Regions from separate parts of the Mesorhizobium sp. WSM4850 genome, predicted to be linked through region 3. Evidence: riboswitches for the same ligand, from Rfam matches in the RefSeq annotation. Region 3 holds a riboswitch; each other region holds the start of a gene.
The links. A riboswitch is a leader RNA that binds a small molecule or an ion and turns the genes downstream of it on or off. The one in region 3 is predicted to bind cobalamin.
Positions count from the first base shown of each region.

Region 1: linked by a shared signal. The riboswitch ahead of metE (5-methyltetrahydropteroyltriglutamate--homocysteine S-methyltransferase) and the one ahead of AC0L2Z_RS05940 (DUF1636 family protein) in region 3 are both predicted to bind cobalamin.
Region 2: linked by a shared signal. The riboswitch ahead of AC0L2Z_RS16705 (ABC transporter ATP-binding protein) and the one ahead of AC0L2Z_RS05940 (DUF1636 family protein) in region 3 are both predicted to bind cobalamin.

Region 1 is NZ_JBVVPV010000042.1:55,237-62,813, forward strand. It holds gene AC0L2Z_RS28395 (ArsR/SmtB family transcription factor) at 1-38, shown strand, start outside; gene AC0L2Z_RS28400 (serine hydroxymethyltransferase) at 69-1,406, shown strand; gene metK (methionine adenosyltransferase) at 1,461-2,636, shown strand; gene AC0L2Z_RS28410 (adenosine kinase) at 2,746-3,738, shown strand; cobalamin riboswitch at 4,134-4,332, shown strand; gene metE (5-methyltetrahydropteroyltriglutamate--homocysteine S-methyltransferase) at 4,448-6,793, shown strand; partial or broken gene tdh (L-threonine 3-dehydrogenase) at 7,462-7,577, shown strand, end outside.
Region 2 is NZ_JBVVPV010000015.1:66,564-78,520, forward strand. It holds gene AC0L2Z_RS16695 (bifunctional helix-turn-helix transcriptional regulator/GNAT family N-acetyltransferase) at 1-622, shown strand, start outside; gene AC0L2Z_RS16700 (AraC family transcriptional regulator) at 722-1,552, opposite strand; cobalamin riboswitch at 1,818-2,018, shown strand; gene AC0L2Z_RS16705 (ABC transporter ATP-binding protein) at 2,107-2,919, shown strand; gene AC0L2Z_RS16710 (ABC transporter substrate-binding protein) at 2,916-3,863, shown strand; gene AC0L2Z_RS16715 (FecCD family ABC transporter permease) at 3,893-4,909, shown strand; gene AC0L2Z_RS16720 (EAL domain-containing protein) at 5,345-8,032, shown strand; gene AC0L2Z_RS16725 (CAP domain-containing protein) at 8,102-8,587, opposite strand; gene AC0L2Z_RS16730 (TetR/AcrR family transcriptional regulator) at 8,815-9,378, opposite strand; gene AC0L2Z_RS16735 (SDR family NAD(P)-dependent oxidoreductase) at 9,489-10,274, shown strand; gene AC0L2Z_RS16740 (alkene reductase) at 10,335-11,429, shown strand; gene AC0L2Z_RS16745 (flotillin family protein) at 11,606-11,957, opposite strand, start outside.
Region 3 is NZ_JBVVPV010000003.1:4,330-16,286, reverse strand. It holds gene nuoG (NADH-quinone oxidoreductase subunit NuoG) at 1-1,296, opposite strand, end outside; gene AC0L2Z_RS05990 (pentapeptide repeat-containing protein) at 1,296-1,607, opposite strand; gene AC0L2Z_RS05985 (NADH-ubiquinone dehydrogenase subunit) at 1,616-2,308, opposite strand; gene nuoF (NADH-quinone oxidoreductase subunit NuoF) at 2,483-3,787, opposite strand; gene nuoE (NADH-quinone oxidoreductase subunit NuoE) at 3,798-5,189, opposite strand; gene AC0L2Z_RS05970 (hypothetical protein) at 5,212-5,583, opposite strand; gene AC0L2Z_RS05965 (NADH-quinone oxidoreductase subunit D) at 5,586-6,776, opposite strand; gene AC0L2Z_RS05960 (NADH-quinone oxidoreductase subunit C) at 6,786-7,388, opposite strand; gene AC0L2Z_RS05955 (NuoB/complex I 20 kDa subunit family protein) at 7,394-7,975, opposite strand; gene AC0L2Z_RS05950 (NADH-quinone oxidoreductase subunit A) at 7,966-8,331, opposite strand; gene AC0L2Z_RS05945 (winged helix-turn-helix domain-containing protein) at 8,666-9,865, shown strand; cobalamin riboswitch at 10,137-10,341, shown strand; gene AC0L2Z_RS05940 (DUF1636 family protein) at 10,380-10,814, shown strand; gene cobW (cobalamin biosynthesis protein CobW) at 10,811-11,848, shown strand; gene cobN (cobaltochelatase subunit CobN) at 11,867-11,957, shown strand, end outside.

The sequences.
Region 1 (7,577 bases), on a different contig from region 3:
AGGGCGCGCGGTCCAAGGTGGCCGCCTGCTTGTCCTGAAACTTAGTCCCAATGGAGCGCGAAGCTGATATGGACAATTCGACTGGCGGCGCCATCGCGGAGCTTGACACTTGCGAGTGGCCTCACCTGGCTGTCGCAGATTCTCGCGTTCACGAGCTGCTTTTAAGACAGGAGCGCCAGGAGCGGACGACCCTCAAACTTATCGCCTCCGAGAACTTCGCGTCCTCGGCGGTGCTGGAAGCGACCGGGTCTATTTTCACCAACAAGTATGCCGAGGGATATCCCGGCGCGCGCTACTACGCCGGAAACGAGATTGTCGATGAGCTTGAGAACCTCGCCATCGAGCGATTGAAGGCGCTATTCGGCTGTGAACACGCCAACGTGCAGCCTTATTCCGGCTCGCCGGCCAATCAGGCTGTCTGTCGAGCGCTGTTGTGTCCGGGAGACAAGATGATGGGCTTGACCCTCCCCGGCGGCGGGCATCTGACGCACGGTTGGGCCGTCAACTTCTCTGGCACTGACTATCAGCGAGTTCCGTACGGGCTGCACGAAAAGACGCAGCAGATTGACCATGACCGCTTGCGCGAGACGGCCAAACGCGAACGACCGAAGCTCATTTGGGTCGGCGGAACTGCTTATCCGCGCATCTTTGACTATGAGGCAATGGCCGACATTGCTTCGGAGGTGAACTCCTATCTGGTAGCCGACATCGCCCACATCAGCGGCCTCATTGTCGCAGGAGCGCATCCGAATCCCGTTGGCCATTGCGATGTTGTCACCAGCACCTCTCACAAATCGATCCGCGGCCCCCGCGGTGGCTTCATCTTGTCAAGGAATGAAGACCGCTATCAGGCGCTCTACCATTCCAAGAGCAAACACAATCTGGCCAAACGCATAGACCGTGCCGTGTTCCCTCTCCTCCAGGGCGGACCGCACATGAATACGATTGCCGCGCTAGCTGTCGCTCTGCACGAAGCAGGGAATGCATCCTTCCGTGTGTACGGTCAGCAGATCGTCAACAACGCCAAGGCTCTGGCCCAGGCCCTTCTGGAGCGAGGTTATGAACTCGTCACGGGGGGCACTGACAATCACATGCTGATCCTTGATCTTCGGGACCGGCCGCTGTCTGGGAAAGCCTATGCCGAGCGTCTGTCGCAAGCAGGTATCATTACGAATTTCAACATGGTGCCGGGGGACCGGCGCCATCCCGCGCTCACCAGCGGCATTCGGTTAGGCACGCCAGCAGTGACGTCTGTGGGCATGCGCGAGGCGGAAATGCTGCAGATTGCCGCTTTCATCGACCTGGTTTGCCGCCAGCCCGATGATTCGGACGTCCATGCCCGCGTGCGCAGAGACGTTGCCGACTTCTGCGCTGCGTTCGACGTGCCGGGCATCTCCGACAGGTAAGACGGCCTGATCAACTGTCACATCTATTTCCAACGTTTGAAGCGAGGAAATCCCATGACCAGAAAATTCGTGTTCTCTTCCGAATCCGTCGGCGCTGGACATCCCGACAAGATGGCCGACAATATCTCAGATGGCGTGCTCGATGCGATCCTTCGCAAGGATCCCAAGGCTCGCGTTGCTTGTGAAGCGTTGGTGAAATCAGGGATGGTCGTTCTGGCTGGCGAGATCACCAGCCACGCGCAGATCGACTACAGCCAAGTTGCCCGCGATATCATTTTGGACATTGGATATGACGACGATGCGATCGGCTTTGACGGCCGGCGTTGCGCCGTGATCTTGGCCTTGACCGAGCAGTCGCCTGACATCAGCCAGGGCGTCGACGAGGGACGAGGGCAAGATCTCGAGCATGGAGCGGGGGATCAGGGCCTCATGTTCGGGTACGCGTGCAACGAGACCGAAACATTGATGCCGTTGCCAATCCAACTTGCTCACGAGTTGACAAAAAAACAGGCAGAGGTGCGCCAAACCGGACGCCTTGGCTGGCTTCGCCCGGACGTTAAATCACAGGTATCCGTCCGTTATGAGGGTTTGCGCCCGGTAGCGCTTGATACCATAGTCCTGTCGACGCAGCATGACGAGGAGGTCTCACAAGCCACGGTCCGCGAAGGCGTCATTGAGGAGATCATAAGGCCGGTCTTGCCCCACGACTTGGATACGACGGGGATAAGGTTCCTGGTCAATCCAACAGGCCGGTTCGTGGTCGGTGGGCCGCGCGGCGATTGCGGTCTCACCGGACGCAAGATCATCGTCGATTCCTACGGCGGTATGGGGCGTCACGGCGGCGGTGCCTTTTCGGGCAAGGACCCGTCCAAGGTTGATCGGTCGGCCGCCTATGCGGCGCGGTACGTCGCAAAAAACGTCGTTGCCAGCGGACTGGCGGAGGTGTGCGAGGTTCAGCTTGCTTACGCGATCGGTGTGGCCGCGCCGGTCTCTATCCTCGTCAATACATTCGGAACCGCAAAGATTGATGAAAAAAGGATCGAGCGCGCCGTCCTTGAGCTTTTCGATCTCCGGCCGAAAGGCATCATCAAGGCGCTTGATCTCTTACGGCCGATTTACCGCAAGACCGCGACATACGGACACTTCGGCCGCGAAGAGCCGGAGTTCACCTGGGAAAAGACGGACAGAGCTGACGACCTGTTGCGTGAGGCAGGACCGGCAGCTGCGTGATGCGCGGGTATTGGATGCGTCGGCATAGGGCGACCCATTCCACACTCGCCAAAAACACGCCGGCCCCGGCGTGGCGAGAAGCCGGCTCGGCTTTTTGGCGGAGACACTGATGTCGAAATATGACGTGCTTTGTATCGGTAATGCCATCGTCGACATCATCGCGCAGTGCGACGAGGCATTCCTCGAGACCAACGGCATCATCAAGGGCGCGATGAACCTCATCGACACAAGGCGCGCCGAGCTGCTCTACAGCCGCATGGGTCCGGCGATCGAGGCGTCCGGCGGCAGTGCCGGCAACACGGCGGCCGGCGTCGCCAGCTTCGGCGGCCGCGCCGCTTTCTTCGGCAAGGTCTCCAACGATGCGCTGGGCGAAATCTACGCCCACGACATCCACGCGCAGGGCGTCGCCTTCGACACCAGGCCGCTCAAGGGCGAGCCGCCGACGGCGCGCTCGATGATCTTCGTCACCCCTGACGGCGAGCGCTCGATGAACACCTATCTCGGCGCCTGCGTCGAGCTCGGGCCGGAGGATGTCGAGGCCGACAAGGCCTCTGGCGCCAAGGTCACCTATTTCGAAGGCTATCTGTGGGATCCGCCGCGCGCCAAGGAAGCAATCCGCCAGACGGCGATGCTGGCGCACGCGGCAGGCCGCGAAGTGTCGATGACCCTGTCGGATTCGTTTTGCGTCGATCGCTACCGAGACGAGTTCCTCGAACTGATGCGTTCGGGCACGGTCGATATCGTCTTTGCCAACAGCCACGAGATCAAGTCACTCTACCAGACATCGTCGTTTGACGAGGCGCTGGCGCAGATCCGCAAGGATTGCCGTATCGCCGCCGTGACCCGCTCGGAAAAAGGTTCGGTGATCGTGCGCGGGGACGAGACCGTGGTCATCAAGGCGACCGCCATCAAGGAACTGGTCGACACCACGGGTGCCGGCGATCTCTATGCCGCCGGCTTCCTGCATGGATACACGCAAGGCCGCGACCTGCAGACCTGCGGCGACCTTGGCTCACTGGCGGCCGGATTGGTGATCCAGCAGATCGGCCCCAGGCCACGGCAGAATCTGCGACGAGAGGCTGAGCAGGCGGGGTTGCTGTAGGGGGCATTTCCGCGAAGTGCTGCCCACCTTCCCGTTGTGCAGGCTGTCCAGACAAGCGCGTGTAAATCGAAATGTCGCGTGCCTGCGTGAAGGATGGCGGTTTTTCTCCAAATTTCAATTTTGCAGGCTTAGGAACGTTGTCGCACTTCGGGCCAGTACTGCCGCCCGATCATGAATGGCCAACACGAGCCATTTTTGACGAAGTCGTTTTGAGACGGGATCGTACAAAAGGCAGATTGCCCGAGGGGCGAGCCACAGTCTGCACACAGCGGAGAGTCGCGCAGAAGGGCTCAGCTCGACGGCGACATGAGACTTGCAAACACGCCGCAGGCGAACAATTCACATAAGCACATAAACATTTCTTTATACGGCATTGACAGCAATGCGAGCGGCTGCGATCGTCTGCGGGTCGTGGTTCTCCGCAAGGTGTTGCCGTAGCGGAGCTAAGAGGGAAGCCGGTGCAATGCCGGCGCTGCCCCCGCAACGTAAGCGGCGAGCCAACCCACCAATGTCACTGGGGCGAACTGCCCCGGGAAGACGGGGCAGAGGCTGTGACCCGCGAGCCAGGAGACCTGCCACGGCGAACAACGTCCACGGGCGGGGTGTCTGGTGGCCGCGGCAGCTCGGCGTTGATGCCGGCCTGCTAACGCCTTCCTTGGCCCCGCCCCAACCATCGGGGTATGGAATGAATGTCTCCCAGCAAGTTCCCATAGCAACGCTTGGCGTGCCGCGTATCGGTCGCCGGCGAGAACTGAAATTCGCGCTCGAAAGCTACTGGTCCGGAAAATCTTCTGCTGCCAACCTTCTGGCGACGGCGAAGGCACTGCGTGCCGCCAGCTGGAGCGAGCAGCGCGACCGCGGCGTGTCGAAAATCCCGTCGAACGATTTCTCACTGTATGACCATGTGCTCGACACCGCAGCAATGGTCGGCGCCGTGCCAGCTCGTTACGGCTGGACGGGCGGCGAGGTCCCGCTCGACATCTACTTCGCGATGGCGCGCGGGACGCAAGGCGATAGCGCGGGTTGCGGACGGGCCGGTCACGGGCATGCAGTTCAGGGGCAGCGCGTAACCGCGATGGAAATGACCAAATGGTTCGACACCAACTACCACTACATCGTGCCGGAGCTGGGCGACGATCAGACCTTCGCCCTCTCGTCGACGAAACCAGTCGATCACTTTCTGGAGGCAAAAGAGCTCGGCACCCATACACGCCCGGTCATCCTTGGACCGGTGACCTTCCTGAAGCTGGCGAAGTCTCCCGACCAGGGCTTCAATCCCATAGCGCTCCTGCCGCGCCTACTGCCCGTCTACGAGCAACTCCTGCAGAGGCTGGAGCTCTCGGGGGCCGACTGGGTTCAGATTGATGAGCCGGCGCTTGTGCTCGACCTTAGCCCGAACGAACGAGCTGCCTTCGAATTCACCTACGGGCAGCTGTCGAAAGCCGCGCCCAAGTTGAAAATTATGCTGGCTGCCTATTTCGGGCCGCTGGGAAACAATCTGGCGACCGCGCTTTCGCTGGGCCTGGCGGGCCTGCATCTCGACCTCGTGCGCGCTCCCGAGCAGTTGGAGACGGTTGGTCGGCTTGCACCGAAGGATCTGGTGCTGTCACTTGGCCTGATCGACGGCCGCAATGTCTGGCGCGCGAACCTGTCTGCAATTCTCGACCGCATCAAGCCGGTCATTGCCGGCTGGCCGCTGGACCGCGTCGAAATTGCGCCTTCCTGCTCGATGCTTCATGTGCCGATGGACCTGCGGATGGAGACCGCGCTCGATGTAGACGTTCGTTCGTGGCTGGCATTCGCCGCCCAGAAGACTGAAGAGCTGCTCGTGCTGGCCCAAGCCTTGTCCGAAGGCAGGGAGGGTGTAGCAGGCGCGCTGAAGGCTTATGAAGAGGCGGCCGCCGCGCGCGCAATGTTGACAAAAGTCCATGATCCGCTCGTCCGCGGGCGTGTTAGCAGCATTGACGGCGTGATGAAGCAACGAAAGAGCGCATTTGCCAAGCGCTCCAAAGTCCAGGCTGACGCGCTCGGCCTGCCGCCGTTCCCGACGACGACCATCGGGTCCTTCCCGCAGACGCCCGAGGTGCGCAGGGCACGCTCCGCTCATGCGAAGGGCCGGCTGAGCTATATCGACTACCAGGCCTTTCTGAAGAAGGAGACCGAGGCGGCGGTCCTTTGGCAGGAGGAGATCGGGCTGGACGTGCTGGTACATGGCGAGTTCGAACGCAACGATATGGTGCAGCATTTCGGCGAGCAGTTGTCCGGCCTCGCCTTCACCCAGCATGGCTGGGTGCAAAGTTACGGCTCGCGGCTCGTGCGCCCTCCCATCATCTTCGGCGACGTATCGCGGCCCAATCCGATGACGGTCTTCTGGTGGCAATTTGCCCAATCGCTGACGAAAAAGCCGGTGAAGGGCATGCTCACTGGCCCAGTGACGATTCTTAACTGGTCTTTTGTGCGCGACGACGTACCCCGCGCCGAGGTCTGCCGCCAGATCGCACTCGCCATCCGCGATGAAGTGGCCGACCTCGAAAAAGCTGGCGCAAGGGTGATCCAGATCGATGAGGCCGCGTTTCGCGAAGGCTTGCCCCTGCGGAAGTCCGACTGGAAACATTATCTGGGCTGGGCTGTCGAATGCTTCCGGCTCGCCTCGACGGGTGTAGAGGACGCGACCCAAATTCACACCCACATGTGCTATTCGGAGTTCAATGAGATCATTGACTCGATCGCTGAACTGGACGCGGACGTAATTTCGATTGAGACGTCGCGCTCCAAAATGGAACTGTTAGACGCCTTCACGAAGTCCAAATATCCGAATGACATCGGTCCTGGCGTCTACGACATTCACTCACCACGTGTCCCGGAAGTCGGCGAGATTTTACATCTCGCCCAACTTGCCCGCGCGCGACTGTTGGACGGCCAACTGTGGGTGAATCCGGATTGTGGCCTCAAAACAAGGAAATGGGAGGAGGTCCGGCCTGCCCTCATGAACATGGTCGCTGCCGCATGCGCGCTGCGGGAGAAAGAGCGGGCGCAGGTCGCTGGGCCACTGTGACCGGCAAACATGTGACCAGCGGGCTTCGCAGACAATTTCAAAGCAGAAAGGACGACATCGAAAAGCCGCGCACAGGTCGGTCGACGCGCGCGAGTCCCCACCCTTGTCGTCCAGCCGAAGGTCCGCTCGACGGCCCAGCGGCGGGCAGGATCCGGGAAGCGCTTCTGGTCCGAAGGACGGATGACTTCGACCACGAAATGGAGGAAGGCGGCTTTTGTCCGTGAGCTTCAGCCTCTCATAACGCCAGCGGTCAACAGACACGAGGGGCCAAAGCTGGCGGTCTCGCCTGAGCACCGGCATCATCGAGATATCGGCGGCGAGATCGACCATCGAGAGCATCGGTATCGAGGGAATGCGTCGCATGTGGCGGACAATCGACAAAATAGCCATACCGCCCAGCCGCAAGCTGCGACCATTACTCATCGCTTGAATTGAAACTTGGCTGCATCTGGCATGGGGTTTGCTCCGCTTCTGCTGAGGTTCGCTGAAAACAGAGTTTTTCCAAGGGCATGGACCGCGGTGGAATGTTGCTTCGACACAAAGGCAGCCGCCAACATTACGATCGGTCCAAGGATCTCAGGTGCGCTCTCCGAGCGTACCTTTTTCGTTGTGCAGGCTACCGGAGGAGCGGCGAGGAGCGGAATCAACCAAGGTGTAAGGAGCACTTGATGTCGAACATGATGAAGGCGTTGGTGAAGGCCAAGGCCGAACCGGGCATCTGGATGGAAGAGGTGCCGGTGCCGGAGATCGGCCCGAACGACGTTCTGATCAAGATCAAGAAGAC
Region 2 (11,957 bases), on a different contig from region 3:
AGCGGCGTTCGCGCCGCTGAACCAGGGTTCGCACGATCAGGTCGCGGCCCTGCTCGAGCGGCTTTCCGCACCGGAACAGGACAGGCTGGTCAAGGCGATGCAGACGGTGCAGCATCTACTGGGCGAGAGTGCAGAGCCCAAGGTCCTTTACATGCTGCGGTCCTTGCAGGTCGGCGACATCGGCTGGATCATCCATCGCCAGGGCCTGCTCTACGCGCAGGAATATGGCTGGGACGAAACTTATGAGGCGCTGGTCGCCGAAATCCTCGGCGCTTTCGCCAAATCCTACGATCCGAAATGGGAACGCAGCTGGATCGCCGAGCGGGAAGGGGAAGTCGTCGGCTCGGTCTTCGTCGTGCGCCAGTCGGACGCGGTGGCGAAGCTGCGCCTGCTCTACGTCGAACCCTCGGCGCGCGGTCTCGGCATCGGCAGGCGGCTGGTCGAGGAATGCATCCGCTTTGCCCGTGCCAAGGGCTACAAGAAATTGACGCTGTGGACCAACGACGTGCTCACCTCAGCGCGCCGCATCTACGAGGCGGCCGGGTTCAAGCTGGCCAATCAGGAACGCCACCACGCCTTCGGCAAGGATCTGGTCGGCCAGAACTGGAACCTGGAGTTGTAGCGTCTTTCCCTACTCCCCTTGTGGGACAAGGGGAGTAGGCAAGATAAGGCGGAGCGCCTCGACACTAGTCTCCAACACAAGTTGAAAACTGGCCCTTCCTCACCCGACCGGTATCCAGACTTCCAGCCCGCCATTGCCGCTGCGCGGATCGAATTCGGGGCCGTAGCGCTCGAATTCGGGCGCGTCGGCAATCTTGTGCCCGGAGGCCGGCAGCCATTTGTTCCAGATCGTGTTGACCGTGCGGCGGATGGTCGAGATGTGGCCACGATGGGCGAACACGGCGTATTTCTGCATCGGCACGCGTACGCGCGAAAACTCCTTCGGCAGGTCCGAAAAATCGGACACCTCGACGCCGGCGATATAGTCGAAATTGCCTGCATCGTCGCCGTTGACGCAGACGCCATAGGCGACGTCGCCGACCTCGCCTGGAATGTTGCCGATATAGGGGCCGAACCGCTGCCACTGCATCGGGATGCCGGCGCTGGTTTCGCAGCTGTAGCGCTCGCCGAGACCGGCGATGAGGAACGGCCGGCTGGTTTCGAAACGCGGCGGCTCGAGATTGGTGAGGAAGGACTGGTCCATCAGGATCGGCTCCACGAGATCGAGGTTTTTGAGCGAGCCTTGCGCGCGCACCAGTTCCGGCGTGGTGCCGAACTGGTCGCGGAAGGCACGGGTGAAAGCCTCATGCGAGGCATAGCCGGCGTCGAGCGCGACCGAGAGGATGTCCGGTGCGCCGGCGGCGAGCCTGCGCGCCGCCTCGGTCAGGCGGCGAGAACGCAGGTAGCCCATCACCGAACGTCCGGTCGCCGCACCGAAAGCCCGCGTCACGTGAAAGCGCGACACGCCGCTGCTGTTGGCGACATCGTCGAGCGAGATGGCCTCCGGCAGATGGCTTTCGACGAACCACAGCGCTTTCTCGGTCGGGTTCATATGGCTCCTCGCTGTGGGACTGCGCATTGGCCAGGTCATGGTATCGCTTACTGGTGGAGGCAGTTTGATCGAAATTGCGCACCGCGCAATGCGACGGTGATCGGCAAGCCGAAAGCGTTGGGCGAAGGGGTTGACAGGCGCAGGCGTTGTCTTTTAAGTAGTAACGTTATTACATTACGAGATTCGGTATGCTCGTTCTGACAAGACCATTGCTCGCGGGGCACTCCGGAACCCGGAAATTTATTGCGCTGGGATTGGCGGAAAACTAGGGTGGCTGACTGATGGTCCCCAAGCCGAAAGGCGAGGGGTGAAAAGGGAACACGGTGAGATCTTCGGATCGAGGCCGTGGCTGCCCCCGCAACTGTAAGCGGCGAGCAAAATCCGAAATGCCACTGGCCAAGGCTGGGAAGGCAGGATGGCGCAAGGACCCGCGAGCCAGGAGACCTGCCATCGCACGAGTTGACCGGACGGGGTGTGCCGGGAGGAGACGTGGACATCGGTCTTGTCGGCCGGTCCAGCTTCCTTCCGTCGCCATTTGAGAAAGTGACGGTAAGTTGGATGCCTGCCAGCCTCTTCTTGAAGCGCGTGAACTGAGCGCCACGGCGAATGGCCAGCGCCTGGTCAGTGCGGTCAGCCTTTCCGTCGCGGCGGGAGACCGCCTCGCCATCATCGGTCCCAACGGCGCCGGCAAGACGACGCTGCTGCGCATGCTATGCGGCACGCTGCGTCCGAGCGCGGGAGGTGTGAGATTTTCCGGACGCCGGCTGGAGACATTTCCGGCCGCCGAGCGGGCGCTGCACATGGCGGTCGTCGGCCAGACCGATCAGCCCGATCCGCGGCTTGCCGTGATCGACTACGTCGGACTTGGGCGGGTCCCGCATGCCGGCTGGCGACGCAGGAGCGAGCAACGCGACGTCGTCGTCGAAGCGCTTCGCAGAACTGGCCTGCTGCCGCTGCTCGGCCGCACGATCGGCTCGCTGTCGGGTGGTGAGCGGCAACGCGCCCAGTTGGCGCGCGCCATCGCCCAGGAGCCGAAAATCCTGTTCCTCGATGAACCGACCAATCATCTCGATCCGCGCGCCCGCAGCGAACTTCTCGAACTCGTATCGCAGCTTGGCATGACCGTCGTGGCGGTGCTGCATGATCTGTCGCTGGTCACGCCATTTGCCACCAGGGTCGCGGTGATGAACGAGGCCCGGCTGCAGGCACTCGCCGGTCCGCGCGAGGCGCTGACCAAGCAGTTGATCCGCGAGATTTTCGGCGTCGACGTGCTTCGGCTGCGCCATCCGACCGAAGACCGCGAACTCACGGTGTTCGAAGTCCCGAACCGTGCCTCTTCTGATCTAACCAAGGAGCAACATCCGTGAAACGCCTCGCACTGTCTTTTGCCTCTCTGCTGCTTGCCCAGACCGCCTTCGCTTTCCCGGTAACAGTCGACAGCTGCGGTACGCCGCTGACGTTCGACGCCGCGCCGAAGCGTGCCGTCATCCAGGATATGAACATGGCCGAGATGGCCTTCGCGCTGGGGCTGCAACCGTCGATCGTCGGCCTGACCGGCATCACCGGATGGTACAAGGTCGGTCCGGAATTCAAGGCCAAGCAGGGCGCGATCCCTGAACTTGCGCCGAAATACCCGGCGCTCGAAAACCTGGTCGCGGTCGAGCCCGATTTCTTCTTCGCCGGCTGGTATTACGGTATGAAGCCGGGCGGCGAGGTAACGCCAGATACGCTGGCGCCGCACGGCGTCAAGACGCTGGTGCTGACGGAAAGCTGCGTCCATCTCGACAACAACCGCCCCGCCGCCTCGATGGACCTGCTCTACGGCGACATCGAAAAGCTGGGCAGGATTTTCGGCAAGCAAGCCAAGGCGGAAAAACTCGTTTCAGGCTGGAAAGCGCAACTCGCCGATATCACGGCAAAGGCCGGCGACCGCGAGCGGACGCGGGTGTTTCTCTACGACTCCGGCGAAGACAAACCCTTCACATCAGGCAAGTTCGCGATCCCCAGCGCCATGATCGCCGCTGCCGGCGGCGACAACATCATGGCCGACATGCAGACGAACTGGGGCAACACGGACTGGGAAACGGTCGCTTCCCGCAATCCGCAGTTCCTGATCCTGCTCGACTACCAGGACGGCGGCGGTTACAGGAAACTGCTCGACTTCCTCAAAGTCCATCCGGCAATGAAGGAGACCGATGCGGTCAGGAGCGAGCGCTTCGTCGCGCTGCGCTATGCCGAGCTGACGCCCGGACCTGCTAACATCGAGGCGATCGGCAAGATCGCCAGCGCGATGCACCCGGAAGCCTTCTGAGCTTGCGCCACAGGGCGTTCGAATTGGCCATGGCAGCAGGAGCGGCAGCAATCGCCGCTCTTGCTCTGCTGTCGATCGCCTATGGATCGACAGTCATAGGGTTGAGCGACGTGATTGCTGCGCTCGGACATGCGGCCGGGCTGGACGGAGACCTCGTGCCCGGCTCAGTCGGCAATATCCCGGTCGCCAAGATCCCGGTTGCCAAGATTGTCGTCGATCTCAGGCTGCCGCGCACCATCATGGCGATCTGTGTCGGCGCAGGGCTGGGCGTCATCGGCGCGCTGCTGCAGACGGTAACCCGAAACGATCTCGCCGATCCATTCCTGTTCGGGCTGTCCTCCGGTGCCGCGGCCGGCGCTGTTTCCGTCATCACCATTTTTGGCGACCGTTTCGGCATCTGGACGTTGCCGGTTGCCGCCTTCACCGGCGGCATTTTGGCCGCCGGCATCGTGCTTTTGCTGGTTTCGCGGGTGAGGGGGCAAGGCCCCGAACGGCTGATACTGGCCGGGCTTGCCGTCTCGTTCATGTTCATCGCCCTGACCAACTATCTCGTCTTCGCCGGAGACCAGCGCGCCGCTCACTCGGTTTTGTTCTGGACCATGGGCGGGCTCGGCCTAGCGCGATGGGACAATGTCGGGCTGGCTGCTCTTGGCGCGTGCACCATTCTTGCTTATGGCCTGTGGAACCATCGCAAGCTCGACGCCTTCCTGGCCGGCGAGAATGCTGCCGAAAGCCTCGGCGTGCCGGTTGTGCGGATGCGCAGGACGGCGTTTCTCGTCGCTGCCTTCTCGACGGCGATCCTGGTCTCGGTCGTAGGTGTCATCGGTTTCGTCGGGCTGATGATCCCGCATCTGTCCCGGCCCCTGGCCGGCCCGTTGCATCTGCGCCTGATTGCAAGCTGCGCCCTCTTCGGAGCGGTGCTGCTGCTAGCAAGTGACCTTCTGGCGCGCACGCTGCTGCCGCCGCAGGAACTGCCGATCGGCATCATCACCAGTTCGGTCGGCGCTTTCTTCGTGGTCACCATGCTCATTCGCAATCGTTCATGATGGGCTGCCATGCACACTTGCCGGCTTCTGGCACAATGCCGAGTCTTTGGACTGACCTCTGGGACCGGCGCAGCGCGCCGAACCGCCCGTCGAGATTTTCACCGGCAGGATCGGCCATCATGTGCGATGGGCCTGCACGAGATTGGCTCCACCTTCTCCCCTTGTGGGCCCCCTTGTGGGAGAAGGTGGCCGCGAAGCGGCCGGATGAGGGGTGCTCCAGCTTGGAACCGACAGCGCTCCGGCCAGCACCCTCAACCGTCTCGGCGCTGCGCGCCGATCCACCTTCTCCCACAAGGGGAGAAGGCAAGAACTGCGCCATGCCCCGGCATCGACCCGGTTCACATGCCATTAGTATATCTGGACCACTATGCGGTCGCTTAGCTTGCAGCGAGCTTTCCTTGCTTTGCGCCAGGCGCCGAACCGGAGGAACTGTGTTTGGTCACGAAATCATCGAGGCAAGCCGCCCAGGCGCCCGAATCGACCGAGCTTGCCACGCTGGCGAAACTGGCGGGCTCCTCGTACGAGACGCTCGAGCGCGAACTCAGGGCTACGATCGCAACACTCGAGCAACAGGCGCTGCGATTCGAGACGGCGATCGACAACATCTCGCAAGGCATCTGCTTTTTCGACGCCGCTGAACGGCTGATCCTGTGCAACCGCCGCTATGCGGAAATTTACCGCATCGCGCCCGAACACTTGCGCCCCGGCCGGACGCTGGGCGAAATCGTCGAACGCCGCATCGCTGCCGGGACATCCGCGATGGCCAGCGACGCTTATCTCGCATTCGCCCGAGCGGTCAATTCGGGCACGACCCTGAGAAACTGGACCGCCAATCTCACCGACGGCCGGACAATTCAGATCTGCCATCAGCCGATGCCTGACGGCGGATGGGTGGCCACGCATGAGGACATAACGGAACTCACCGCCAATCGCCTGATCGTCGACGAGCGCATCTCGCTGCAAACGCTGATCGACTGGGTGCCCGACTACCTGTGGGTGAAGGACACCGAAAGCCGCTTCGTCGTCGCCAACAGGGCCATTGCTTCCGACAGCGGCAAGGCCAAAACCAGTGACATGATCGGTTTGACCGATTCCGATCTTCATGCCCCCGACCTTGCGCAGAAGTTTCGCGCCATCGAGCAAGGCGTGCTGCGCAGCGGACAGCCGATGATCGATGAGGAAGAGTTCGTTGTCGATGCGTCAGGCGCCGGCAAATGGTTTTCGTCGACGAAGGTGCCGTTGCGCAATGTTCAAAACGATATCTTCGGTCTGGTCGGCATCGCCCACGACATCACCGCCCGCAAGCAAGCGGACACCCTTCGAGACGGGCAGGCGCAGATACTGGAAATGATCGCGACGAGCGCCCCGCTCGAAGATGTGCTCGACTGCCTCATGCGCCTCGCCGAGTCTCAGTTGACGGGGATATTCGGTTCCGTCCTGTTGCTCGACAAGGATGGCAGCCACTTGCGGCACGGCGCCGCGCCGAGCTTGGCAAAGGCCTATACGAGCGCCATCGACGGGATCGCCGTCGGCCCCAAAATGGGATCCTGCGGAACCGCTGCCTACCGGCGCGAGCCAGTCATTGTCGCGGACATCATGCACGACCCGCTTTGGCACGATCACTGCGAATTGGCGGCGGCCTATGGCTACCGTTCGTGCTGGTCGACCCCGATCCTGTCGCACCAGGGCGCTGTGCTGGGCGCCTTTGCCATGTACTCGACGACCGTGCGCGAGCCGACCGCGGCCGAGACCCGGCTCATCGATTTCACGACGCGTATTGCCGGGATCGCCATCGAGCGCAAGCTGGCCGAAGATCGGATCCACTTCATGGCCAACCATGATGTGCTGACCGGACTGCCCAATCGCGCTCTGCTCGAGGACCGGCTTTCGCAGGCGATCCTCTACGCGCAGCGATACGATCGCTGGGTGACGGTGGTGTTCATCGATCTGGACAATTTCAAACTCGTCAATGACACGCTTGGCCACAATGCCGGGGACGAGCTGTTGAAGACCGTAGCCGGCCGTATCGTCGAGCGCGTAAGGGCGACCGATACGGTCGTGCGGCTTGGTGGCGACGAATTCGTCGTCGTTCTGTTCGATCAACCGACGAATGTCGATCTCATCTCCGAGACCCTGCAAGCAATTCGGGCGGCGATTGCAGAGCCGGTTCAGCTCGGAGCACATCGGCTGAGGGCGACGGCCAGTATCGGCATCGCCAGCTACCCCAAGGATGGGACCAACCCCGACACGCTGCTGGCCAATGCCGATGCGGCCATGTATCGCGCCAAGGAATTCGGCCGCGACAATTTCCAGTTCTACGCTCCCGAATTCAACACCAGAGCGCATGAGAAATTCGTGCTTCAGGAGGACTTGCGTAACGCCCTGGCCCGTTCGGAATTCACGCTGTTTTATCAGCCGCAGGTCGACCTTCGGTCGGGCCTCGTCTTTGCCGTCGAAGCGTTGCTTCGCTGGAATCATCCGACGCGGGGCATGATGGCACCGAACGCCTTCATTCCGACGGCCGAGGAGACAAGTCTGATCGTGCCGATCGGCGATTGGGTCCTGCACGAGGCCTGTCGGCAGAACAAGGCATGGCAGGATGCCGGCCTGCCGCCGATGACCGTCTGCGTGAATGTGTCGACGCGGCAATTCAGGGAAAAGAACCTGATCGGCCGCGTCGCCGATGCCCTGAAAGTCAGCGGTCTGGAGGCCAGATATCTCGAGCTGGAGGTGACCGAAAGCCTGATCATGCAGGATATCGACCTGGCGATCGCAACGATGAACCAGCTGCAAAACCTGGGCGTTCAGATCTCGATCGACGATTTCGGAACAGGCTACTCCAGCCTCAGTGCGCTCAAGACCTTTCCAGTGGCGCGGCTGAAAATCGACAAGTCGTTCATCAACGATATCGCTGCTGACGAAAACGACCAGGCTGTCGCCAGCGCCGTAATATCATTGGGTCAAAATTTGAATCTGAGGGTCATTGCCGAGGGCGTCGAGACGGACGATCAGGTGGCCTTCTTGCGCAAGAACAACTGCGATGAAATGCAGGGCTATCATTTCAGCGAGCCGGTTTCGGCCCCTGACATCGAGAAAATGCTCAGTGGCGAACCCATGGATTGACGGGTCGACCATGATCTCCTCAGCCAAGGCGGCATTGCCGCCAGCGCGGATTGCCCTGTGCCCGCGTTGCTATTTGCCCAGGACAAGGCTCCAGTAACGCCGCGAGCTGTCGCGGCCGTCCCGCACATAGGCCAGGCCGAAGCGGGTGAAGCGCGGGTCGAGCATGTTGCGGCGGTGGCCGGCCGAATGCATCCAGATGTCGAACAGCTTCTGCTGATCGAAACGGCCCTCGGCGATGTTTTCGGCGGCAGCACCGGCAATGCCGTTGCCCTTGACGCGCAAAGCAAATCCCTTGCCCCAGCCGGTCGAGTGGGTCATGCGGCCGCCGCGCGCCATATAGCCGGACTGCTGCAGGGCTGCCTGTTCGAGCTGACGGTCGGGAACAAGCGGTTCGAGGCCGGCTGAGGCGCGGATGCCCGCCAGCGTGCCGACGGCGGAGGCGGAGACCCCGGCGCCTTCGCCGGTGGGCAGCACAGTGGCGCAAGCGGCAAGCCCGGCCAGTGCGGCAAGGCCGGCAGCTCTAAGCAGCATTCGCCTGTTTGGCGTCGGGCGCATTTCGTCAGAGCGGGGTTCTAGGGATGGTTGATTGGCGGTGTCGGTGAGCGTCATGCCTGCCTGACATAGCGGCAATAGTGGCTTTTGCCGGGCAGGCGTTCAGAAATCTCGTTCGCTGCCGCCTTAGCCGTCCGCGAACCCCGCTGATGCGCGCTGCGGCGCGATATTCTCCAAGCTTGCCGCCCAACCACCCCGGTAGCCGCATTGCTCAAGGGCGCTCCTGGCGGCTATCTGGCAGACACCTGGCTGATCCCGGTATCGATCCAGGCACGCGTCTGTTCCAGAACTTCATCCGAAAGCGCGGGATCGTCGATAGCCCGGGCGAGGATCACTGCCCCCACCATCGCTGCCCAGCATCCGATCGCTGTGCGGCGTCTGTCTGCCGGATCCAACTCCGGCAGCGTCTTGCCGATACGGTCGATCTGCGAGCGAAGGCCTTCGGTCATGGCCGAGCGTGCAGCCGGGGTCTGATGGCGGATGTCCGCAACAAGGCCCGCTGTCGGGCAACCACCGGCGGCATTGTCGCGATGCCGGGGCGAAAGATAGGCATCTGCATAGGCGCGAAGGTCGCCCCCTCCGCTTGAGTCTGCGGCGATGACATGGGCAAGGGTTTGGGCGATCAGGTCGTCCTTCGAGCTGAAATGGCCATAGAAGCCGCCATGGGTGAGCCCAGCGGCTTTCATCACCTCCGCCACGCTGACCGCGTCGAACCCCTTGTCGCGAAACAGCCGGCTGGCAACATCCAGAATTCGGCGGCGGTTCTCCGCCATCTGTTCCCGACTGACCTTCATTTCAAAATCCTCCGCCGGCGCCGTTGACATTTACATGATGGGTATCATATTTACCTGCATTCATGATGATCGTCATGAATATAGAGTCCATCAGCGAAAAGAGCAATGCCATGACCATTCCGTCAGTCCTCATAACCGGCGCCTCCACCGGCATCGGAGCCGCCTATGCCGAGCGCTTTGCGCGCCGCGGGCACGACCTCGTGCTGGTTGCCCGTGACAACGCACGAATGGAGGCCTTGGCGGCCCGTCTAAGTCAGGAAAACGGCGTGGCGATCGATATCATCCAGGCGGATCTTACGCAGCCTGCCGAGCTTGCAGCGGTGGAGACGAGGCTGCGCGAGGACGCCAGCATCGGAATTCTCCTCAACAATGCCGGAACGGCCATCGGCGGAAGTTTTATCGAGCAGAGCACCGATGACGTAGCGCGGCTGGTTGCGCTCAATACGACCGCGCTTCTGCGGCTTGCCAGCGCCATTGCCCCGCGTCTTGCGGCGGCCGGCGAAGGTGCGATCGTCAACATCGGCTCCGTGGTCGGCCTGGCGCCGGAGTTCGGCATGACGGTCTACGGCGCAACAAAAGCCTTCGTGCTGTTTTTGTCGCAGGGACTCAGCCTCGAGCTCGCGCCGAAGGGTGTCTACGTCCAGGCCGTGCTTCCCGCCACGACGCGAACGGAGATCTGGGGACATGTCGGCGCCGACGTCAACACGCTTTCCAACGTGATGGAGGTCGACGATCTGGTGGATGCGGCGCTGGTCGGCTTCGACCGCCGCGAGCTGGTGACCATCCCGCCGCTACCTGATGCCGGGCAGTGGGACGCGCTTCAGGCCGCACGCCAGGCCATGCTTCCGAACTATCGGAACGAACATCCCGCCGAGCGGTACCGCACGGTCGCCTGAGCACCAACGATCCCGTTTCGATAGACGACCCGCCGCGGCGGGGACAAACAAAGGTGACCTATGACAAGCACAACGCTGTTTGAGCCCTATACTCTCGGCTCGCTGACCCTCTCCAATCGTATCGTCATGGCGCCGCTGACGCGCAATCGCGCTGGCCCGGGCTTCGTTCCAGGCGATCTCGCCGCGCAGTACTACGGCCAGCGCGCGTCGGCCGGCCTGCTGATTTCCGAGGCCACGCAGATCTCGCAGCAGGGACAGGGCTACCAGGACACGCCCGGCATCTACACCCAGGCGCAGATCGGCGGCTGGCGCAAGGTCACCGACGCCGTGCACGCCAAGGGCGGGCGGATTTTCCTGCAGCTCTGGCATGTCGGTCGCGTCTCGCACGTCGATCTGCAGGAGAACGGCGCCGCCCCCGTCGCGCCCTCGGCGATCCGGGCCGCGACCAAGACCTTCGTCGGCAACGGCTTTGTCGACGTTTCGGAGCCCCGCGCACTCGAACTGGATGAATTGCCGGGCATCGTGGAGGATTTCCGCAAAGCAGCTGCGAACGCCATCGAGGCCGGCTTCGATGGCGTCGAGATTCACGGCGCCAACGGCTATCTGCTGGACCAATTCGCCAAGGACGGCGCGAACCTCCGCACGGATGCTTATGGCGGATCGGTCGAGAACCGCGCCCGGCTGATGCTGGAGGTTGCGACTGCGGTGGTCGAGGAGATCGGCGCTGAGCGCACCGGCATCCGGATTTCGCCCATCTCGCCCGCCAACGGCGTCTCGAGCAGCGCTCCCCAGGCGCAGTTTGACTATATCGTCGATCAACTCGATGCTTTGGGCATCGTCTACATCCATGTCGTCGAGGGCGCCACGGGCGGATCGCGCGATGTCGCGCCGTTCGACTTCGGATCACTCCGCCGGCGCTTCAACAACACCTATATCGCCAATAACGGCTATGACCTTGAGCTCGCGGGGTCGCGGCTCGCCGAGGGCAAGGCGGATCTGTTCGCCTTCGGGCGCCCGTTCATCGCCAATCCCGACCTTGTGGAACGGCTGCAGACGCGCGCGCCGCTGGCCGTGTTCGATCAGGCGACGCTCTATGGCGGCGGCTCCGCCGGCTATACCGACTATCCCGCGATCGCCGCTTCAAGCCAGCCATGAGCCATCAGGGTGCCGCGCCCGCGCGGCCATCCCACGTCGATAGCAGCGCCGCCGCCATCGCCGGTGGGCAGCACGGTGGCGGCAAGGCGGCCTGCCTGACATAAACGCGATCCTGGCTGGCAAATAGATCGGGCGTGGATTGTTCCAGGCCCGATCGAGATCAGCGCTCGGGCAGTTCAGGCCCTCGGTATCCCCGGCAGGGGGGCGACCAGCTCGTCGTCCTCCCCGTCTGCCTCCTCGAACAGACCGGCCCCGTCAGCATCCGTTTCCCGCGGCCGCGTCGAGACCAGATCCTTCAGAGAGCCACCGGCGCCGGCGATGCCAGCTTCCTTCAGGAGCGCGTCGATCAGAGACTTGTTGCCGGTGAACTTCAGCAACTGATCGGCCAGATCGCCCGGACCCGAACGCCCGCCTTCGCCGCCCGAGCGACCGCCCGAAAATCCCGCCGTGTCGAACACGCGGATGCTATCGATACGGCTCGCCGGCTCCATCAGCGCCTTTAATGCTTCCGGCAGCATGGTGATCCGC
Region 3 (11,957 bases):
CAAATCCTTCAGCGATTCCGGTCCGGCGCCGAGCTGCTCATAGTCGTAGCGCGTATCGCCGACATCGCCGATGACGCCGACCGGCAGGTTGCCGAGCCGCCAGCGCTTGCGGATGCGGGCGTTAAGCAAGGACGCCTCGAAGCGCGGATTGGCGCCAATGATCAGCACCGCGTCGGCCTGCTCGATGCCCTCGATGGTCGGGTTGAAGAGATAGCTTGCCCGGCCGAGCGACGGATCGAGCGCGGCGCCATCCTGGCGGCAGTCGGTGTTCTTCGAGCCGAGCGAGGCCATCAGCAGCTTCAGCGCATAGATCTCCTCGACGGCGGCGAGATCGCCTGATATGGCGCCGATCTTGTCGGGCGCGGTGCTCGACACCGCTTCCTTGATCGCGGAAAAAGCCTCGACCCAGCTTGCCGGGGCCAGCTTGCCGTTCTTGCGGACATATGGCCGGTCGAGGCGCTGGGTGCGCAAGCCGTCCCAGATGAAGCGGGTCTTGTCGGAAATCCACTCCTCGTTCACCGCCTCGTTGGTGCGCGGCAGGATGCGCATCACCTCGCGGCCTCTGGAATCGACGCGGATCGCCGAGCCGACTGCGTCCATCACGTCGATGGATTCGGTCTTGGTCAGTTCCCACGGCCGCGCCTGGAAGGCGTAGGGCCTGGAGGTCAGCGCGCCGACCGGGCAAAGGTCGATGACGTTGCCCTGCAGTTCCGATGTCATCGCGCTTTCGAGATAGGTGGTGATTTCGGCGTCCTCGCCGCGGCCGATCAGGCCGAGCTCGGAAATGCCGGCAATTTCGGTGGTGAAGCGGACGCAGCGCGTGCAATGGATGCAGCGGTTCATGATCGTCTTGACCAGCGGCCCGATATACTTGTCTTCGACCGCCCGCTTGTTCTCGTGATAGCGCGAGGAATCGACGCCGAACGCCATCGCCTGATCCTGCAGGTCGCACTCGCCGCCCTGGTCGCAGATCGGGCAATCGAGCGGATGGTTGATCAGCAGGAATTCCATCACGCCTTCCCGGGCCTTCTTGACCATCGGCGTGTTGGTGAAAATTTCCGGCGTTTCGCCATTTGGCCCCGGACGCAGATCGCGCACGCCCATGGCGCAGGACGCCTGCGGCTTGGGCGGCCCACCCTTCACCTCGATCAGGCACATGCGACAATTGCCGGCGATCGACAGCCGCTCATGGAAGCAGAAGCGCGGCACTTCGGCGCCGGCGTCCTCGGCTGCCTGCAGCAGCGTGTAGTGGTCGGGTACAGTAATCTCTTTCCCGTCGACCTTGAGCTTTGCCATCAATTGCCCCCGGCGGTCTTCGCCGTCTCATATGCCTGGAACAGGTCTTCAAGGCTGATGCCGTTGATCATCATGCCCGCAACCTGCGCGTTTTCTATCTTCACGTTGCTCATGTTTACGTTGGTGAAATACGCGTTCGAAAGATTGGCGTCTTCCACCTTGGTGTTGCTCAGGTTGGTGCGGTGGATCCTGGCCGCCGACAGGTTGACGTCGTGAAACCGGGTGTTCGACATGTTGACGTCATCGAAACTGGAATTGCTGACGATGGCGTTGCGCACGTCGAGAACATCGCGCCTGTCGTGGACCTCCATCGCGTCGCCTACCTCTCGGCCTTTGCGGCCAGCGCCGCTGCCTGGCCAAGCCAGTTGTCGCGACCGATGCGGCCCTTGAACGACAGATAATCGTCGACCCAGGCGATCTCTTCCGGCGTCCATGTCGCGATCTGGCCGTAGGTCCAGATGCCCAAGCCGTTCAGCACCTGTTCCAGCTTCGGCCCGATGCCCGATATTGCCTTGAGGTCTGCCGGGTTTTCCGGACGATCCATTGCCTTGGGCTGCTTGAAATCCTCCGGCATCAACCCGGCCGGTGCGGCAGCCGCATCCACCACGCTGCGTGCATCATCCATGCTGTTCGCGGCTATGTCATTCACGTTCCTGGCGAAGGACTGCGCCTCGGCGATCAAGGTTTTCGTCGCCGCGCGCGCCTTGGTCGAGGAGCTTGTCCCTGTCTGCGAAAAGCGTTCTACCCTGGCATCGAAATCGTCGACGATCGGCTGGAAGAGCCGCTGCGAGGCCTCGGCGGCGCCCGAGAGCACGCCCATCCACAACCCAAAGGCATGATTGGCAAGCCCGATGCCGAGCGCCGACATCGCTGCCGCACCCGCGACAGGGTGCGCCAGGAGATTGACGGCGCTGGCCATCTCCTTCGGCATCATCCTGGTCAGGTCCTGGTTCATCTTCTCGAACGGGTCCAAATCTGGCATCAAATGTTCGGGTCTCGAATTCAGCGACATAGGTAGTCTCCTGGTCGTTTCTTCCGTATGCCCCGGCCTGTTTCCTCAAATCGGGCACTTGCCCGTATTTCAGATCGGGCTCTTGCCCGTACTTCAGATCGGGCATTCGCCCGTATCTCAGATCGGGCACCTGCCCGCATTCCAATCGGGCAATCGCCCGCTTCAAATTCTTCTCTATTCCGCCGCCACCATCACCGGCTCTGCCCGGTGCGCATTGCGCGAAAACTCGTCGATACGCCGCTCCACCTCGCCGCGGAAATGCCGCATCAGGCCCTGGATCGGCCACGCCGCCGCATCGCCCAGCGCGCAGATCGTGTGGCCTTCGACCTGTTTGGTCACGTCGAGCAGCATGTCGATCTCGCGCTTCTGCGCCTCGCCGCGCACCAGCCGCTCCATCACCCGCCACATCCAGCCGGTGCCTTCGCGGCACGGTGTGCACTGGCCGCAGCTCTCGTGCTTGTAGAAGTAGGAAAGCCGGGCGATCGCCTTCACGATATCGGTCGATTTGTCCATGACGATGACAGCCGCCGTGCCGAGACCCGATTTCAGGTCGCGCAGCGCATCGAAATCCATCGGCGCATCGATGATCTGCTCCGCCGGCACCAGCGGCACCGAAGCGCCGCCCGGAATGACCGCCAGCAGATTGTCCCAGCCGCCGCGAATGCCGCCGCAATGCGTCTCGATCAGCTCGCGGAACGGGATCGACATCGCCTCTTCGACGGTGCACGGCGTGTTGACGTGGCCCGAAACGCAGAACAGTTTGGTGCCGACATTGTTGGGCCGGCCAATGGACGAGAACCAGGCAGCGCCACGCCGCAAAATGGTCGGCGCCACCGCGATGGACTCGACATTGTTGACCGTCGTCGGGCAGCCATAGAGGCCGACATTGGCCGGAAACGGCGGCTTCAGCCGCGGCTGGCCCTTCTTGCCTTCGAGGCTTTCGAGCAGCGCCGTTTCCTCGCCGCAGATATAGGCGCCGGCGCCATGATGCATGTAGATGTCGAAATCGTAGCCGGACGTGTTGTTCTTGCCGATCAGCCTGGCCGCATAGGCCTCGTCGATGGCGCGCTGCAGCGCCTCGCGCTCGCGGATGAACTCGCCGCGCACATAGATGTAGGCGGCGATCGCGCCCATGGCGAAGCCGGCGATCAGGCAGCCCTCGACCAGCGTATGCGGATCGTGGCGCAATATATCGCGGTCCTTGCAGGTGCCGGGCTCGGATTCGTCGGCGTTGACGACGAGATAGCTCGGCCGGCCGTCGCTCTGCTTGGGCATGAACGACCATTTCAACCCGGTCGGGAAGCCAGCGCCGCCGCGGCCGCGCAGGCCTGATGCCTTCATCTCGTTGACGATCCAGTCGCGCCCCTTGGCAATGATGCCGGGCGTGTTGTCCCAGGCGCCGCGCGCCATCGCACCGGCCAGCGACTTGTCGAAGCGGCCGTAGATGTTGTTGAAGATGCGGTCTCTGTCCTGAAGCATTGTTCGTCCCTCAGACCGGTTTCTTGCCGAAAACGCGGATATATTCGGCGACCCCGCCCTTGGCCAGCGCCTTGGCCTGCTTGACCCAGTCTTCGCGCTCGATGCGGCCGTGGAAACTGAGATAGCCATCGACCCACTCGCGCTCGGCCTTCTTCCAAGACGCGACTTGCGCGTAGGTGAAGATACCAAGCGAATGCAGGATGCCTTCGATCTTCGGGTCGACGCCCGAGATCAGCTTGAGATCGTCGACCAGCGCCGGCCTCGCGATGCTGGCCGGACGGTTCTTGTCCTCGAGCGAAGGCTTGCCCATCTTGGCATTGCCCGTCTTGGCATTGCCCGTCTTGGCATTGGTCGGCTTGGCACTGGTCGGCTTGGCATTGGTCGTCTTCGCGGCGGCCGTCTTACCGGCAGCGCCGAGCTGCGTGCCCTTGGCTTCCGGCGCCTTGAAAGCAGCCGCTGGCTCAGCCTTGACTATCGGACCGCTGCGCTGTTTCAAAACCTTTTCGACTTCCGGCGCGGCCTTGTTGGCGTTGGCCGCCGAATGCCGCGGCGCTCTGACGCTCGCCGCCTTTTCCGTATCCGGTGCGACCTTTGCCGGAGAAGGCGTCTCCAGCGCCGGGCTGGTTTCGGGCGCATCGGTCTTCGGCTTGCTGGCCTTCGACGGCGCAACGGGGCCGGCCGATGCCTGGGCCAGAGCCGCTGGCGCCGCGACAATTGCCGCTGGCGCTGCCTCCCTGGCGGCCTTGGCGGCTGCCTTGGCGTCCTTGTCGCGGGTCGTCTTCAGGATTGCCTTTTCGCTCTTCAGCGTCGTCAGGCCGGTGATTGGCTCGGAGGTGATGCGGCCGTTCTGCGGCCCCGGCGTCACCGAGGCGCCCTTGCCGGCATCATAGAGGTCGATGATCTCGGCAAGCCGCTCCGGCGTCAGATCCTCGAACGTATCCTTGAAAATCATCACCATCGGCGCGTTGACGCAGGCGCCAAGGCATTCGACCTCTTCCCACGACAGCGTGCCCTTGTCGTTGGTGTGGAACTGGTCGTGATGGATTTTCGATCGGCACAAATCCATCAGCGCTTCCGAGCCGCGCAGCATGCAGGGCGTGGTGCCGCAGACCTGGATATGCGCGCGGGTGCCGACCGGATTGAGCTGGTACTGGGTGTAGAAGGTCGCGACTTCGAGCCCTCTGATGTAGGGCATGCCGAGCATGTCGGAGATCGTCTCGATCGCCGCCTTGGTCACCCAGCCTTCCTGCTCCTGCGCCAGCATCAGCAACGGGATGATCGCCGACTGCTCGCGGCCCTTCGGATATTTGTTGATCCATTGCTTCGCCGCTGCCGCATTCGCCCGGTTGAAGGCGAAGGAGGCTGGCTGGAGGCTGGCTTCTGCGAGACGGCGGACTGACATGGAGTTTCGCTTTATTTGTTTCTTACTGAATCGAGCTGGAGACGCGATAGCAGTTCTCGGATTGCCCTAACACGCACACAAACTCTTCTTTCCCGCGCTTCAGGCGGATGTATTCGTCATAACGATCGCCAACCCAGGAGACACAATAGGGCCGTGGCCGGCTGGGCACCTGGGCAACGAACGAATCCAGCTGGCACTGCGGGAAGGAATGAAGAACAATCCCTTCATCCATCGGTGCATGTCGCTCGAACGTGCGCCCCATCAATAAGTCACCTTCCGCAACCAGCTCAAACCCAATCTTCAGCAGGTCTCGTGACAGCAGCCGACCATCGGGGCCCCAAGCAGGAACTTGGGCCGCCATTGTCAGGACCGCTGCGGTGACAAGCGCGTTCATTGCTACCGGTCCACCTCACCAAACACGATGTCGAGGGAGCCGAGAACGGCGGTGACATCGGCCAGCATGTGGCCGCGGCACAAAAAATCCATGGCCTGCAGATGCGCGAATCCGGGCGCGCGCAGCTTGCAGCGATAGGGCTTGTTGGTGCCGTCCGAGACGAGATAGACGCCGAACTCGCCTTTTGGGGCTTCGACGGCCGCATAGACCTCGCCGGCCGGCACGCGGTACCCCTCGGTGTAGAGCTTGAAGTGATGGATCAGCGCTTCCATCGAGCGCTTCATCGCCGCGCGCTTCGGCGGCACCACCTTGCCGTCGAGGTTCGACACCGGCCCGCTGCCTTCCTTGCCGAGCAGCAGGTCGACGCACTGGCGCATGATTTTCGCCGACTGGCGCATCTCTTCCATGCGCACGAGATAACGGTCGTAGCAGTCGCCGTTCTTGCCGATCGGAATGTCGAAATCCATCTCGGCATAGCATTCATAGGGCTGCGACTTGCGCAGATCCCAGGCGACGCCGGATCCACGCACCATGACGCCGGAAAAGCCCCAGGCCCAAGCGTCGGCCAGCGAGACGATGCCGATGTCGACGTTGCGCTGCTTGAAGATGCGGTTGCCGGTCAGCAGTGCGTCGAGGTCGTCGAGCGATTTCAGGAACGGATCGATCCAGTTGCCGATGTCCTCGACCAGCTGCTGCGGCAGGTCCTGGTGGACGCCGCCGGGCCGGAAATAGGCTGCATGCATGCGCGAACCGCTGGCCCGCTCATAGAACACCATGAGCTTTTCGCGCTCGACAAAACCCCACAGCGGCGGCGTCAGCGCGCCGACATCCATTGCCTGCGTCGTCACATTGAGAATGTGCGACATGATGCGGCCGATCTCGCAATAGAGCACGCGGATCAATTGGCCGCGCTTCGGCACCTCGATGCCGAGCAGCCGCTCGGCGGCAAGCGCGAAGGCATGCTCCTGGTTCATCGGAGCGCAATAGTCGAGCCGGTCGAGATAGGGCACAGCTTGCAGATAGGTTTTGGCTTCGATCAGCTTTTCAGTGCCGCGATGCAAAAGCCCGATATGCGGATCGACGCGATCGACGACTTCGCCGTCGAGTTCTAGCACAAGACGCAAAACACCATGCGCCGCCGGATGTTGCGGGCCGAAATTGATGTTGAAGTTGCGGACGGAAGTTTCAGCCATTTTGGCGTCTCAATTCGTCTTGGCTTTTTCGTCGCCTGGAAGGACGTAATCCGTCCCCTCCCAAGGGCTGAGAAAATCGAAATTGCGGAATTCCTGTTTCAATTCCACCGGCTCGTAGATGACCCGCTTGGCTTCGTCGTCGTAGCGCACCTCGACGAAACCGGTCAGCGGGAAATCCTTGCGCAGCGGATGACCTTCGAAGCCGTAGTCCGTCAGGATCCTGCGCAAATCGGGATGGCCCGAAAACAGCACGCCATAGAGATCGTAGGTCTCGCGTTCGAACCAGTCGGCGCCGGGATAAACGCCGGTGATCGATGGCACCACCGTCTCCTCGTCGGCCTGGACCTTGATGCGGATGCGAATATTCTGCTTCGGCGACAGCAGGTGATAGACGACGTCGAAGCGCTTGGCCCGCGACGGATAATCGGCGCCGCAAACGTCGATGATCGAGATGAACTGGCATTTTGGATCGTCGCGCAGGAAGCTCACCACCTCGATCAGATCGTGCGGCTCGAGCGAGATCGTGAGTTCGCCATAGGCAAGCACCGCATCGCCGATCCGGCCGCTCAGCTTCTCGCCGAGATAGGTCGAGAGTTCATTCAGGCTCATCATCGCGCTCACCGCTCGATCGTGCCGGTGCGGCGGATCTTCTTTTGCAACAGAAGGATGCCGTAGAGCAGCGCTTCCGCACTCGGCGGACACCCGGGCACATAGATGTCGACCGGCACGACGCGATCGCAGCCGCGCACCACCGAATAGGAATAGTGGTAGTAGCCGCCGCCATTGGCGCAGGAGCCCATCGAGATGACGTAGCGCGGCTCCGGCATCTGGTCGTAGACCTTGCGCAGCGCCGGCGCCATCTTGTTGGTCAGCGTGCCGGCGACGATCATGATGTCGGACTGGCGCGGCGAGGCGCGCGGCGCAACGCCGAACCTCTCCGAGTCATAGCGCGGCATCGAGGTGTGGATCATCTCGACCGCACAGCAGGCAAGACCGAAGGTCATGAACATCAGCGAGCCGCTGCGCGCCCAGGTGATCAGCGCCTCGGTCGAGGTGACGAGAAAGCCCTTGTCGGCAAGCTCGTCGTTGATCTCGAGGAAGAAGGGATCATTCGCCCCCACCGGCTTTCCGGTGCTGGGGTCGAGAATGCCTTTTGGCTTCGGCGCGACGAGCGTGCCGGAATTGTCGCTCAATCCCATTCCAGCGCTCCTTTCTTCCATTCATAGGCAAAGCCGATGGTCAGCACCGCCAAAAACACCATCATCGACCAGAAACCGAGCATGCCGATCTGGCTGAAAGACACTGCCCACGGAAACAGGAAGGCCACTTCCAGATCGAAGATGATGAACAGGATCGACACCAGGTAGAAGCGGATGTCGAACTTCATGCGGGCATCGTCAAAGGAGTTGAAGCCGCATTCATAGGCGGAAAGCTTTTCCGGATCGGGATTGCGGTAGGCCACCAGAAAGGGTGCGGCAAGCAGCGCCAGGCCGACGACCAGCGCCACGCCGATGAACAGGACGATGGGCAGGTACGAACTCAACAATGCGTTCATGCTGCAGCTTTCCGTTGGCGGCCAATCCACTCTGATTACAGCACCGGACCCACTTGCGGAAGCGTGACAGTTTAACCACTGAACCGTTTTAGGGGGCGCTATGCTGCAACGCGGCGAGGGTTAGCGCAGGGCTTTCGGCGAAGCAAGTCAAACCTTGTTCAAAACACGGTGCTCGACGGCATATCCGGATAAACTGGTCCAATCCGCTCCTGTTGATTTCCTTCGCTTTTTACTCCACTTTTCTCTCCTGACATAGATGCCGCCGGAACCCTGCTAGCATGGTGCGGAATCATCTCTCCCACCTTTGGTCGAACGCCGACAGAGTGCCGTCTGCATGAAGGAAAAAATCTCGCTCGCCATGGCCCGGCGCATCGCGCTTGCCGCACAGGGGTTTGCCGATCCTCGCCCTAACGGCTCGCCCGATCGCCGCCATCTGGCCCGTGTGCTTGGCCGGACCGGTCTGCTGCAGATCGATTCCGTCAGCGCGGTGGTGCGTGCCCATTATATGCCGCTCTATTCGCGGCTTGGCCCCTACCCGCTCGCCCTGCTCGACAACGCCGCCGTGACGCGCAAGCGCAAAGTCTTCGAATATTGGGCGCACGAAGCCTCCTTTCTGCCGGTCGAGACCTATCCGCTGATGCGCTGGCGCATGGAACGGGCCGAACGTGGCGAGGAAATGTATAGCGGGCTGGCCAAGTGGGGCCGCGAGCGCGCCGCCTACATTGAAGACATTTATCGCGAGGTCGTCGAACGCGGCCCGATCGCCGCTTCCGCCCTGGAAGGCCAGAAAGGCTCCGGCGGCTGGTGGGGCTGGAGCGACGCCAAGCACGCTTTCGAATGGCTGTTCTGGGCCGGCCGCATCACCACGGCGTCACGTCGTGGCTTCGAGCGGCTTTATGATCTGCCGCAGCGCGTGCTGCCGCCGGAAATACTTGCCCTGCCGGTGCCCTCACCTGAGGATGCGCACCGCGAATTGCTGCGCATCTCCGCCCGCGCCCACGGCGTCGCGACAGCAGGCGACCTGCGCGACTATTTTCGCCTCTCTCCCGCTGACATCAAAGGCCGCATCGAGGAACTGGTCGACGCCGGCGACCTCTTGCCGGTGACCGTCGAAGGCTGGAGCAAGCCAGCCTATCTTCACAGGGATGCCCGTTTTCCGCGCAAGATCGAGGCGCGCGCCTTGCTCGCTCCGTTCGATCCGGTTGTCTTCGAGCGAGCACGTACGGAAAGACTGTTCGACTTCCGCTATCGCATCGAGATCTACACCCCGGCCGAAAAACGCCAGTACGGCTATTATGTGCTGCCGTTCCTGCTCGGCGAAAGGATCGTGGCGCGCATCGACGTCAAGGCCGACCGCCCGGCCGGCGTGCTGCGCGTCCATGCCGCCTATGCCGAGCCCGGCGCGCCGCCGCAAACCGCCGCCGAACTTTTTGAGGAAGTGAAGCTGATGCAGGGCTGGCTCGGCTTGGAACGCATCGAGGTGACGCCGGCGGGGGATTTGGGCCAGGCGCTGGCGGAAGTCGCGGTTTCGTAAGGGATTGCCGATGTCGGCGCCGCCCCTCACCTGCCTGCCGGCATCCTCTCCCCGTATAGAGACGGGGAGAGGGACGCTGTCATCGATGGTTTCGCCAATCGCCAGCGTTGCAGGAGGGGGCGCCGCCGTTGCGGCCAGTTCTTTCTCCCCGTCACTATACGGGGAGAAATGCCCGGCAGGGCAATGAGGGGCAGCGCCGACATCCAAAATTGCTCTGAAGCGTTTCCATCGCCGTGTCGGAAGCATGCGTTGACACGACTGCCTCCACAAGCCTAAATCCGGTTCAGACGGTCTCCTCTCGGCAAAGGGAGGAGCCAAGAGGGAATGCGGTGCGAAATCTCGATTTCAAATCCGCGGCTGTCCCCGCAACTGTAAGCGACGAGCCAAGGCCGATAACCACTGGGAAAAATCCCGGGAAGGCGGCACGAAGGCGATGACCCGCGAGCCAGGAGACCTGCCGTCTAGGACTTAAGAATCCGATCGCCTGGCGGGTTTTCCGGGCAAGGAGCCTGATTTGGAACGCGACAGCAGTTTTTCGGCTGAGACAGCGGGCGTATTGTCCGGCGATGATGATGCTCTGGCCGACGTCACCGTGATCGTCTGCACCTCCTGCCGTGACGAGACCGGCTCCGACGGCCATCCTCGCGCCGGCGAATTGTTGGCCGAAGACACGCGCCGCGCCGCCTCTGGCGAAAACATCCGTATCCGCAGCGTCGAATGCCTCGGCAACTGCAAGCGCCGCCTCAGCGCCGCTATCCTGCGCGACGGCTGCTGGAGCTATGTCTTTGGCGACCTGACCGCGACCAGCGGCGCCGATCTCATCACCGGCGCAAAACTCTTCGCCACCTCGACCGACGGCCTCATGCCATGGCGCGGCCGCCCCGATTGCCTGAAGCGCGGCCTCGTTGCCCGCATCCCTCCCCTCGACCTTTTGAAGGACCAGATATGACCACTTCCGTCTCGCGCGTGCCCTGCACCGTCGTCACCGGCTTCCTCGGCGCCGGCAAGACGACGCTGATCCGCCATCTGCTCGAAAACGCTGGCGGCAAGCGGCTGGCCATCATAGTCAACGAGTTCGGCGACATCGGCATCGATGGCGAGATTCTTAAGGGATGCGGCATCGACACCTGCCCTGAGGAAAACATCGTTGAGCTGGCCAATGGCTGCATCTGCTGCACCGTCGCCGACGATTTCGTCCCGGCGCTCGACCAGATCCTGTCGCTGACGCCCAGGGTCGACCATATCCTGATCGAAACCTCCGGGCTGGCCCTGCCCAAGCCGCTGGTCCAGGCCTTCCAGTGGCCGACGGTGAAGAGCCGGGTGACGGTCGACGGCGTCATTGCCGTGGTCGACGGACCGGCGCTGGCCGAAGGCCGCGTTGCCAACGACATGGACGCCCTGCAGGCGCAGCGCGCGCAGGACGAGACGCTCGACCACGACGATCCGGTCGAGGAGGTGTTCGAGGACCAGCTCGCCTGCGCCGACCTGATCATATTGTCGAAGAGCGACCTGATGGACGCCGCCGGCTCGGCCCGCGCCAATGCCGTCATCGGCAAGCACGCCGCCCGCGCGGTGAAGATCGTGCCGGCCTCGCAGGGCAAGGTCGATCCCTCCGTGCTGCTCGGCCTCGGCCTTGCCGTCGAGGACGACATCGAGAACCGCAAGACCCACCACGATGACGAGCTCGATCACGAGCATGACGATTTTGACTCGTTCGTCATCGACATTCCGTCGATTGCCAATCCCGAAGAGCTGGCTTTGCGTGTCGCCACGGCGGCGGAAGAAGAAAACGTACTGCGCGTAAAAGGCTTCGTCGAGGTCGGCGGCAAGCCGATGCGGCTGTTGCTGCAGGCAGTCGGGCCGCGCGTCAACCACTATTACGACCGCGCCTGGACCGCCGCCGACGATCGCCGCTCCCGCCTCGTCGTCATCGGCCTGAAAGGGCTGAACCGCCCGGCGATCGAGCGTATCCTCGCCGGCTGACCTCAGGCACGAGCCGCGATGCACATCCTCACCACCACATCCGCCTCGCTCGACGATCTTGCCGAGCCTGTCGATCTCAGGCAGACGCCTGCGGATGTCGTGGCGCTGT